Regions from separate parts of the Embleya sp. NPDC001921 genome, predicted to be linked through region 1. Evidence: riboswitches for the same ligand, from Rfam matches in the RefSeq annotation. Region 1 holds a riboswitch; each other region holds the start of a gene.
What was found. Region 1 has a riboswitch for cyclic di-AMP ahead of ACWCPW_RS00380 (transglycosylase family protein). Riboswitches for the same ligand answer to the same signal wherever they lie in the genome.
Positions count from the first base shown of each region.

Region 1 (2,194 bases):
GGGGCTGACCACCAAGGGCAACATCGGCGCGACCACCGCGGTCTCGCTCGACCAGGCGGTGGAGCGGGTGCAGCTGATGCGCGACGCGGCGGCGGAGGTGAACCCGGACGTGCTGGTGCTGTGCCACGGCGGGCCGATCGCCGAGCCCGAGGACGCCGCGTACGTGCTGGCGCACACCACCGGCGTGGTGGGCTTCTTCGGCGCCTCCAGCATGGAACGGCTGCCGACCGAGATCGCCATCACCGAGCAGGCGCGGGCGTTCAAGGGCATCGGAGCCCGGTAGGCGCCGCGCCGTACGAATCCGGGCACCACGTGCCGGACGCGGGGCGGCACCGGCGGGGCGCACGCGGCGTCCCGCGCCGGGCGCCGGGCGCACAGGGCACCACCGGCAGGACACATCCACCACGACCGCGAGGAGTCGCGTGTGTACAAGCTGACCGTGCTGTATGGCCACCCCGAGGACCCGGCGGCGTTCGACGCCTATTACTGGGAGAAGCACGTCCCGCTCGCCCGCACCATGCCGGGACTGACCGGCTGGACCATCGGAAAGTGCGATCCGGACCCCTCCGGCGCGCAGCCGCCCTATTACCTGGTGGTCGGTTTGTACGCGCCGACCCGCGCGGGTATCGAGGCGACCCTGGATTCGCCCGAGGGCCGGGCCACGGTGGCCGACGTCGCCAATTTCGCGACCGGCGGCGCGACGTTCCTGTGGGACGAGGAGCGGGTAGTCGTACCTGTGGAGCTGCCCGCGACGGAATAGCCCGACGGTGACGCACGGGTGACCACGCGGCCGCGCATCGTGGACGCCGGCGCCGTGACCTGCGAGGACGGCGACATATCGGGCAAATCGGTGTTATTCCAGCCTATGGGGCACCTCACAAAGCGCCCGAAATGTTTGCCAACCCGGCGGCGCGGTGCGTAGCTTCGTGGTTGTTCGCACAAGCGGACTCCCCGGGCGGTACGCCGAATCCTGCCGCCGCCCGAGGGAAGCAGTCGATATCGACTGGCGGCAGGAGCGGGGGAACCAAGTGAGTGCCGGCATCGGCAATGTCGATGTCTGGGGTGAAGCCATGCCTGTTTCAGGCGAGGCCGGGCCAATCGTCCGAACCCGACAGCTAACTTCGTAGGCGCCCGACGAGGTAATCAATGACCTTCCGTGCCATCACCGCTCCCGTTCGCTCGCTCTCTCGTGGCCGTCGCGCCGGCATCGCCGTCGCCGCCGGTGCGGGTCTCGTCCTTCCCCTCGTGGGCATGGCGGGCAGCGCGAACGCGGCGTCCTCGTCCACGTGGGACGCGGTCGCGCAGTGCGAGAGCACCGGGAATTGGAGCATCAACACGGGCAACGGCTTCTCCGGCGGTCTGCAGTTCACCCCGAGCACCTGGAACGCCTTCGGCGGCAGCGAGTACGCGGCGAGTGCCGCGCAGGCGAGCAAGGCCCAGCAGATCGCGGTCGCCGAGCGCGTCCTGGCCGCGCAGGGCCCCGGCGCCTGGCCGGTCTGCTCGCAGAAGGCCGGTCTGACCAAGGGCGGCAACGCGTCCGCCACGGCCGAGTCCTCGACCAGCGGCAAGACCAAGTCCGCCGACGAGCCGAAGGCCGCGGCCAAGGCCGAGTCGGCGACCGAGACCGCACCGCGCAACTCCGGCGCCAACGCGCCGAAGGTCCAGGTGCAGCCGAAGCAGGACGTCGCCGCGCAGGACGCGTCGAAGTCGGCCGCGAGCAAGCAGGCTTCGGGCTCCGGCAGCTACACCGTCAAGGCCGGTGACACGCTCTCCTCCGTCGCCGCCAAGCTCGGCGTCAAGGGTGGCTACCAGACCCTGTACACCGCCAACTCGGGTGTCATCGGTGACAACCCGAACGTGATCAGCGTGGGCACCAAGCTCGCCGTCTGACGCACGAACGGCAACACGTGGGCCCCGTCGAGTACTTCGGCGGGGCCCACGCCCATGTCCGGTCGCGGGGGAGCGGAGTGGGCCGGGGTGTCGCGGTGTTGCCGTTCGCGTCCTCGATCGATCAGGCCCGGCTGGGCAGTTCGGTGGGCTCGGCGGACCGCGCGGGGGCGGGGATCGCCGGTTCGTCGGCGGCTTCGCGGGACGCGGATCCGGTGTGGTTGAGCAGCAGGTTGAGGACGACCGCGATGATCGAGCCGGCCGAGATGCCGGACTCGGCGATCATCGCGACCTTGTCCGGGAACGC
Region 1 is NZ_JBSFEO010000001.1:91,770-93,963, reverse strand. Features, by position in the region: gene ACWCPW_RS00390 (phosphoenolpyruvate hydrolase family protein) at 1-283, shown strand, start outside; gene ACWCPW_RS00385 (EthD family reductase) at 425-760, shown strand; cyclic di-AMP (ydaO/yuaA leader) riboswitch at 982-1,146, shown strand; gene ACWCPW_RS00380 (transglycosylase family protein) at 1,147-1,890, shown strand; gene ACWCPW_RS00375 (nucleobase:cation symporter-2 family protein) at 2,012-2,194, opposite strand, start outside.

Region 2 (2,194 bases), on a different contig from region 1:
CGCGTGCTTGATCACGATCTCGTTGCCGTAGGCGCCGCCGTTGCCGGCCTTGACCACGGTGCCCGAGGTGATCGCCTTCACCGAGGTGCCGGTGGCGGCCACGAAGTCCTGGCCGGTGTGGCTGCCGCTGGACCACAGCTTGCCGCCGGTGCCGAACGCGGTGCCCAGGCCGCCCTTCACGGGAGCGACGTAACCGGACGCGTTGGCCGTGGTGGACTCGGCCTTGACCGAGGACTCCTTGGCCGCGACCGGGGCCTTCTCCTTGACCTCGGTCTTCGGCGCGACCTTCACGGACGCCGTGGCCTTGGTCTCGGTCTTCGGCGCCGCCGGAGCGGTCTCGGTCTTGGTGCTGCCGGACTCGGTCGAGGCCGAGGCCTTGCCGGAGAGCGAGAGCTTCTGACCGATCTGGATGACGTTCGGGTTGCCACCGATCACCGAGCGGTTGTCGGCGTACAGCTTGTACCAGCCGCCCTCGACATCCTTGGCGGCGGCGATCTTGGAGAGCGTGTCGCCCTTGACCACGGAGTACGAGGTGGTGGTCGACGCGGACTTCGTCTCGGCCGCCGGGACGACCTCGATCTTCGGGGCCGCAGTGGTCTCCGAAGCGGACTCGGCCGGCTCGGCGGCCTTCGGGGTGACCTTCACCGTGGACTTGGTGCCGGGCGAGACGGCCGGAGCGGCGCTGCCCTTGGTCAGGCCCGCCGGGCCGGAGGTGTTCGGCCAGGCGCCGGGACCCTGTACGGCGAGAACCTTCTCGGCGATGGCGATCTGCTGGTCCTTGGTGGCCAGGTCGGCACGCGGGGCGTACTGCTGACCGCCGAACTCGTTCCAGGTGCTGATGGTGAACTGCAGACCACCGTAGAAACCGTTGCCGGTGTTGATGTGCCAGTTGCCCGAGCTCTCGAGCATGGCGACCTTGTCCCAGGTGGAGACGGAGGCGGCGTTGGCGGTGGCGAGACCGGTGACCAGCGGGGCGGCGACGATCGCGCCGGCCATGCCGAGGGTCAGCGCGAGACGCGTCTTCTTGGGCATGCGGGCAGGGGTGATGAACGACTGCACGAAGATTTTTCCTTCTCCCACGCCTACGAAGTGAGCTGTCGGATTCGGGCTGGAGAGTCTCGCCCGGCCGTGTTCGGCCCTCCTGAGGAAGGGACGGGCACGGCTTCACCCCAAGCCGTCGTGATGGGCGTCCGTGTCACGGACGCCCGGGACGGCATTCCACTTGGTTCCCCCGCTCCTGCCTTTCGGGTTTCGTACCGTGGCCTCGCTCCGGCGGCAGGATTCGGCGAACCGGGAGACCATTTCGCCGAGCACCGGACCGGTGTGGCGAAGCACCAAACTACGCACACCCCCGACTCGGATCCAAACATCACGTTTCGCCGAAACCGACGAATCAGGTCGGAAGGGGGGAATAACGGGACCTAAAGTCCCGAGAAGCGTACGCATTGTGCCCGATTCGATGACGCAGCGTGGATATCCCGATTACTCCAGGCAGCAATCGCGGAAAGACGGTTCACGGTGCGTACGAACTGCTGACCATCGGTACCCGACATGTGACGTGCGCCATAGAAGCACTCGAAGATGGTCCGATATGTACCGATATCTGTCAGCCCAAAACCACAGATGCCCCGGTGGCGGCGCCCAAGAGCGCACCGGCCACGGCTTGCGCGACGGTGTGGTGACGCAGTGCCACACGCGACCAGCACACGACACCGACCGCGAGAAAACCGGTCGACCACCACGGTCCGCCCGCGACGGCGAGCAGCGCGACGATGCCGGACGCGACCGCGCAGTCGACGCTGATCTTCCACGCCGCGTTCACCACCAGCAGCACCACCGTCATGCCCCACAGCGCGAACATCGCGAACACCAGCCGGGACGGCGCGCCGGCGCCGAGCATGACCGCCGCGCCGACGCCGATCGAGGCCAGGATCACCGCGAAGACGCGCGGACGCTGCCGGCGGTCCACCACGTGACGGTCGCCCCAGGTACCGCGGCGACGCTCCCACTCGATGTACCCGGCCGGGACGATGCCCGCGCACAGTGCCGCGAACAGCCCCCACCCGGCGCCGGTCCACGACTGGGCGACGAGCGCGCCGAAGCCGGACAGCCCGGCCAGGATGGTGTTGCGCGGCTGGAGGACGTCGGTGACCACCTGGGCGGCGCCCCGGACGCGGCCCGGATCGGGAGCGTC
Region 2 is NZ_JBSFEO010000011.1:61,523-63,716, forward strand. Features, by position in the region: gene ACWCPW_RS15465 (transglycosylase family protein) at 1-1,032, opposite strand, end outside; cyclic di-AMP (ydaO/yuaA leader) riboswitch at 1,065-1,260, opposite strand; gene ACWCPW_RS15470 (hypothetical protein) at 1,607-2,194, opposite strand, start outside.
Region 2: it holds a riboswitch for cyclic di-AMP, as region 1 does, so the genes downstream of both, ACWCPW_RS15465 (transglycosylase family protein) here and ACWCPW_RS00380 (transglycosylase family protein) in region 1, are expected to answer to the same signal.

Region 3 (2,194 bases), on a different contig from region 1:
TGCCGGTTCGATCAGGCCGGGCGGGTGGCGCCGGCGATCGGCATGGTGTTGATCGAGGCGATCTCGACCGTCTTGCGCGGGTTGGGCGCGTGCACCATCTTGCCGTCGCCGATGTAGATGCCGACGTGGCTGATGCCCGAGTAGAAGAACACCAGGTCGCCGGGCTGCAGGTTGGCGACCGACACGCGCGTGTCGGCGGCGAACTGGTCGTTGGTCACCCGCGGCAGCGAGATGCCCGCGGACTTGTACGCGGCCTGGACCAGACCCGAGCAGTCGTACGCGTTCGGGCCGGTGGCGCCGTACACGTACGGCTTGCCGATCTGCGCCTTGGCGAAGGCCACGGCCTGGGCGGCCTTGCTGCTCGACGCGGTCGAGGAGCCGCCGGCCGGCGCCTGGTTGCCCTTCGAGCCGCCGGTGGCGGGCTTGGCGGCGGGCTTGACCGACACGTCGGCCGAGGGCTTGCTCGCCGGCTTGGGGGTGGTCTTGCCGGGCGTGACGGAGGTCTTGGGCTGGACCTGGATGCTCGGCTTGGCGGGCGCGGCGGCCTTGGGCGCCTCGGGCGCCGAGCCGTCCAGCCGCAGGGCCTGGCCGATCTCGATCAGGTCCGGGCCGGAGAGCAGCACGTCGCGGTTGAGCTCGTACAGGCTCTGCCAGCCGCCGTCGACCTGGTTGGTCTGGGCGAGCCGGAACAGCGTGTCGCCGGCCTGGACCACGTAGCGCGCCTTGTCGGCGGCCGTGGCGGCCTCCGGCGCGGCGGGCGCGTCCTGGACCGGGGCCGCGTCGACCGCGGCGGTGGGGACCGCCGACAGCACGGCGGAGGGGGACTGCTCGGAGGTGGAGGGGGCCTGCGCCTGGGCGGTACCGGCGGTGGCGACCGGGATCACGACACCCATGCCGGCGATGCCCACCGCCGCGACGAAGCGGCGGACGTTGGTGGGTCGAGCTGCGCGATGGCGAGCGTTTGTGGACAGCATGAAATGGGGTCCTCTCCTGTCGCCTACGAGGTGAGCTGTCGGATTCGGACTGGAGCAGCCCGGTCGCGTTATGCGACTTCACCCCTAGCCGTCACCGGAACGATCCCGGCCACGGCGATTCACCTGGTTCCCCCGCTCCCGTCGGATTCTTCGATGTAGACCTCCCGCTGCCGGCGACGGGATTCGGCGTACCGGCGACAGGGTTCACCCGAAAGGTGAATCGGCGAGAAAGGTAGGCAATGCGGATGGGAGATCACAACCGAAACGCCGACTCCGCCCTGCGGGTAAAGGCGGAATAAATGCGACATCTCTCCCGGCTTCGGCTCCGGTGCACCGGTGATGACGAGGGGATATCTCGGAGAGTGGTGTGATCGTGCGGTAACGGAAAATAGTCGAGACTCGTCGCGAAGTGCGGGAAATGAATTGCGGCTCGAAGTCGGCTATATAATTTATGTCCGTTTTATCCATGCGGCCTACATCACATTTCGGGCAACCGGTCGACTGGTCATGCCGGACATGCCGTTGATCCACCGATCTGCGCCCGCGCCGGCGCCCCTGCCCCGCCGCGCCGGTCGGCCCCGGGTGACCGGCGGCGCGGGCGCCATCCGCGGGGACGAGGCATCGCCGGGGGTGGGTCAGCCGGTGAACACCTCCACCAGCGACCAGATCGCCAGCCCGAGCATGCACAGGCCGCCGATCCGCTGCACCGTTTGCAGCGGGAGGCGCTTGGCGATGAACCGCCCGGCGAGCAGGGCCAACGCGGACACCGACATCAGGGCCGCGGCCGAGCCGATCGCGGTGGACCAAGTGCCGTTCGTGGCGGCCAGGTTGGCCGTGGTGATCTGGGTGAGGTCGCCCCATTCGCCGATGAACACGGCCATGAAGGCGGTCGAGAAGACCGGCCGGAAGCCGGTCACGCTCTTGCCCGCGGTGTTCTCGTCGTCCTCGCCGGCACCGCCGCGCAACAACATGAACGCCCCGAAGCCGAACAGGGCGGCGGAGACGAGCTTGACGATCCAGCCCGGGAGCAGTCCGAGCAGGCCGCCCGCGCCGACGGCGAGGGCCACGTGCACGACGAACGCGGTCGAGGTGCCGAACCACACGTAGAGCGGACGCATGCGGGTGCCCATGGCAAGCGACGCGAACATCGTCTTGTCCGGGAGTTCGGCGAGGAAGATCAGCCCGAAGGCGGTCAGGATCGCCAGAAGGTCGAGGTGCAT
Region 3 is NZ_JBSFEO010000012.1:46,221-48,414, forward strand. Features, by position in the region: gene ACWCPW_RS16470 (NlpC/P60 family protein) at 12-974, opposite strand; cyclic di-AMP (ydaO/yuaA leader) riboswitch at 981-1,137, opposite strand; gene ACWCPW_RS16475 (TMEM165/GDT1 family protein) at 1,610-2,194, opposite strand.
Region 3: it holds a riboswitch for cyclic di-AMP, as region 1 does, so the genes downstream of both, ACWCPW_RS16470 (NlpC/P60 family protein) here and ACWCPW_RS00380 (transglycosylase family protein) in region 1, are expected to answer to the same signal.

Region 4 (2,194 bases), on a different contig from region 1:
CCGGACAAACCGTTCACGTGCGTCACATGGCCCTTGGCGTTGCTCGGCAACCAGGCACCGACATCGGATACGGCGGCATCCGCACCCATCGCACCGACCCCGACGACCACCGAAGCGGCGACCAGTGCCCCGGTCGCGAGCACGGCGATCATCGCCGTGGGGCTCCTGCGCCCTGGACGCACGCTCTCGACGAGACGTCGAGCGCGTCCGCCGGGACCTGTACCCGTATCTGCCTTCGATCCGTCCGCGTCAGGCCCGATTCCGCTCGAAGCGGGCGGCCGTCGCTGGAACATGGTCATTCTCCCCCGTTCCCTGTCGGCTTCCAGGACCGCACGAGTCCACCGTCCTGCGCGCGGCGAGGCCGGGTGCGGGTGATCGGGCTCGAAGCTCCCGATCCCCGCTCCGTGTCCGGTGGCGCGATGAAGGTGGGCACGTACCGAGCCCACCGACAGGCACAACCCCGTCCATGTTCCGAGCCTGGCAGCATACGAAGCATGCCTGCCGGTGTCGGGTACGCGACAGGAGAAACACGCCGAGTCGACGCCGTGCCGGAACCGCCGGGCGCACACGACGGAATCGTGAAATCGACCGGGAACTGACCGAAAAGCAATGGGAATTGCTTAACGGCGTGCTCGCCACAGGGTCCCGGCTTACCGCCTGCGCATCCTCATCGACAGTCAGTGACCTGGCCGCGGCGTCGCTTTTCTCCTATGCGTGCCGGATCTCCCTCGCAGAATTGAGGCCCCGGGGGCTGTACTCCCGGACCGTCAAGCCCATCGCACGGCGAAGCCTTGGTGGGCCGTCACGAAGCCTCGCGTGAATACCGGAAAAGAGATCGCGCAAACGTCGCCGCCGGGCCAGACCTGGAATCCGTCAGGTCCGACGACGGGCCTTCCGGCGAGGGTTCGGCCACACGCATATCGTTCGTCGGCACGCCCAATCCTGCCACCGGCGATCGTACGACTCGACATTCGCAGGCAGGAGCGGGGGAACCAGGCACGGCACCGCGTCGGGCTGATCCGACGTCGGTTGGGGTGAAGTCGCCAGAGCGCGACCGGGCAACTCCGGCCCGAACCCGACAGCTCACCCCGCAGGCGTGGGAGAGGGAGCACCCATGCATTCCGGAACCGGGCGACACCGTCGAGTAGCCTCTGGGCGGCATCGCCGAGTACGTCCCAAATCGTCACGTGGCGGCAGACTCGCCTCGGTGGCCACCGCGGCCTTCGTGGTCCCGTCCTTGTTCGCAAACCACGCGTCGGCCGCCTCCGCCGCCGTCTGGGACAAGGTGGCGGCCTGCGAGAGTTCGGGCGACTGGGCCATCAACACCGGCAACGGCTACTACGGCGGACTTCAGATCGCCCAGAGCACCTGGACCGCCTTCGGCGGCATACGCTACGCCGCACGTGCCGACCTCGCGACCAAGAGCGAACAGATCGCCGTGGCGGAGAAGATCCTGGCGGGCCAGGGGCCGGGCGCCTGGCCACAATGCTCTCGAAAGGCGGGCCTGACCAGATCCGGGACCACACCCGCATCGACGCCCGCAGCGCCATCGGCGCCGACACCGGCGCCGACCGTGCAGGTCCAGCCGCGAACACGGGAACCCGCGCCGGCGACCGAAGCGTCCACCTACCGGGTCAGGTCCGGGGACACGCTGTTCCGAATCGCCGGTGCCTTGAAGGTATCGGGGGGATGGCAAACGCTTTATGACCTGAATCGCTCCACCATTGGGCGTGACCCGGACCTGATCTACCCGGGCACTCTCCTGCGCGTCACCGGCACCTCCGAAACGTCCACGCAATCGGTTTCACCGACGCAACTACCCACGCCGCCCGCATCGACAACGCGAGTGGAATTCGCCGCGACCTCGTCCAAAGCCGCTGCCGCGGTGGACTTCGCGAAGAAGCAGTTGGGCAAGCCATATGAGTGGGGAGCCGACGGCCCCGGATCGTTCGACTGCTCGGGACTTGTGCAAAGGGCCTGGCAGTCCGCCGGTGTTTCGATTCCGCGAGTCACCTACGACCAGTTCGCGCAGGGAAAGAGAGTGCCCGCGCTCGTAGCAAAATTGCTCCCGGGGGATCTGATCTTCTACCGCTCCGCAGGGCACGTCGGCATCTACGTCGGAGGGGGCCGCATCATTCACGCGCCACACCCGGGTTCGGTCGTGAAGTACGAGCGCTTCGACTATATGGCCATC
Region 4 is NZ_JBSFEO010000010.1:171,166-173,359, forward strand. Features, by position in the region: gene ACWCPW_RS14835 (hypothetical protein) at 1-152, opposite strand, end outside; cyclic di-AMP (ydaO/yuaA leader) riboswitch at 956-1,112, shown strand; gene ACWCPW_RS14840 (transglycosylase family protein) at 1,208-2,194, shown strand, end outside.
Region 4: it holds a riboswitch for cyclic di-AMP, as region 1 does, so the genes downstream of both, ACWCPW_RS14840 (transglycosylase family protein) here and ACWCPW_RS00380 (transglycosylase family protein) in region 1, are expected to answer to the same signal.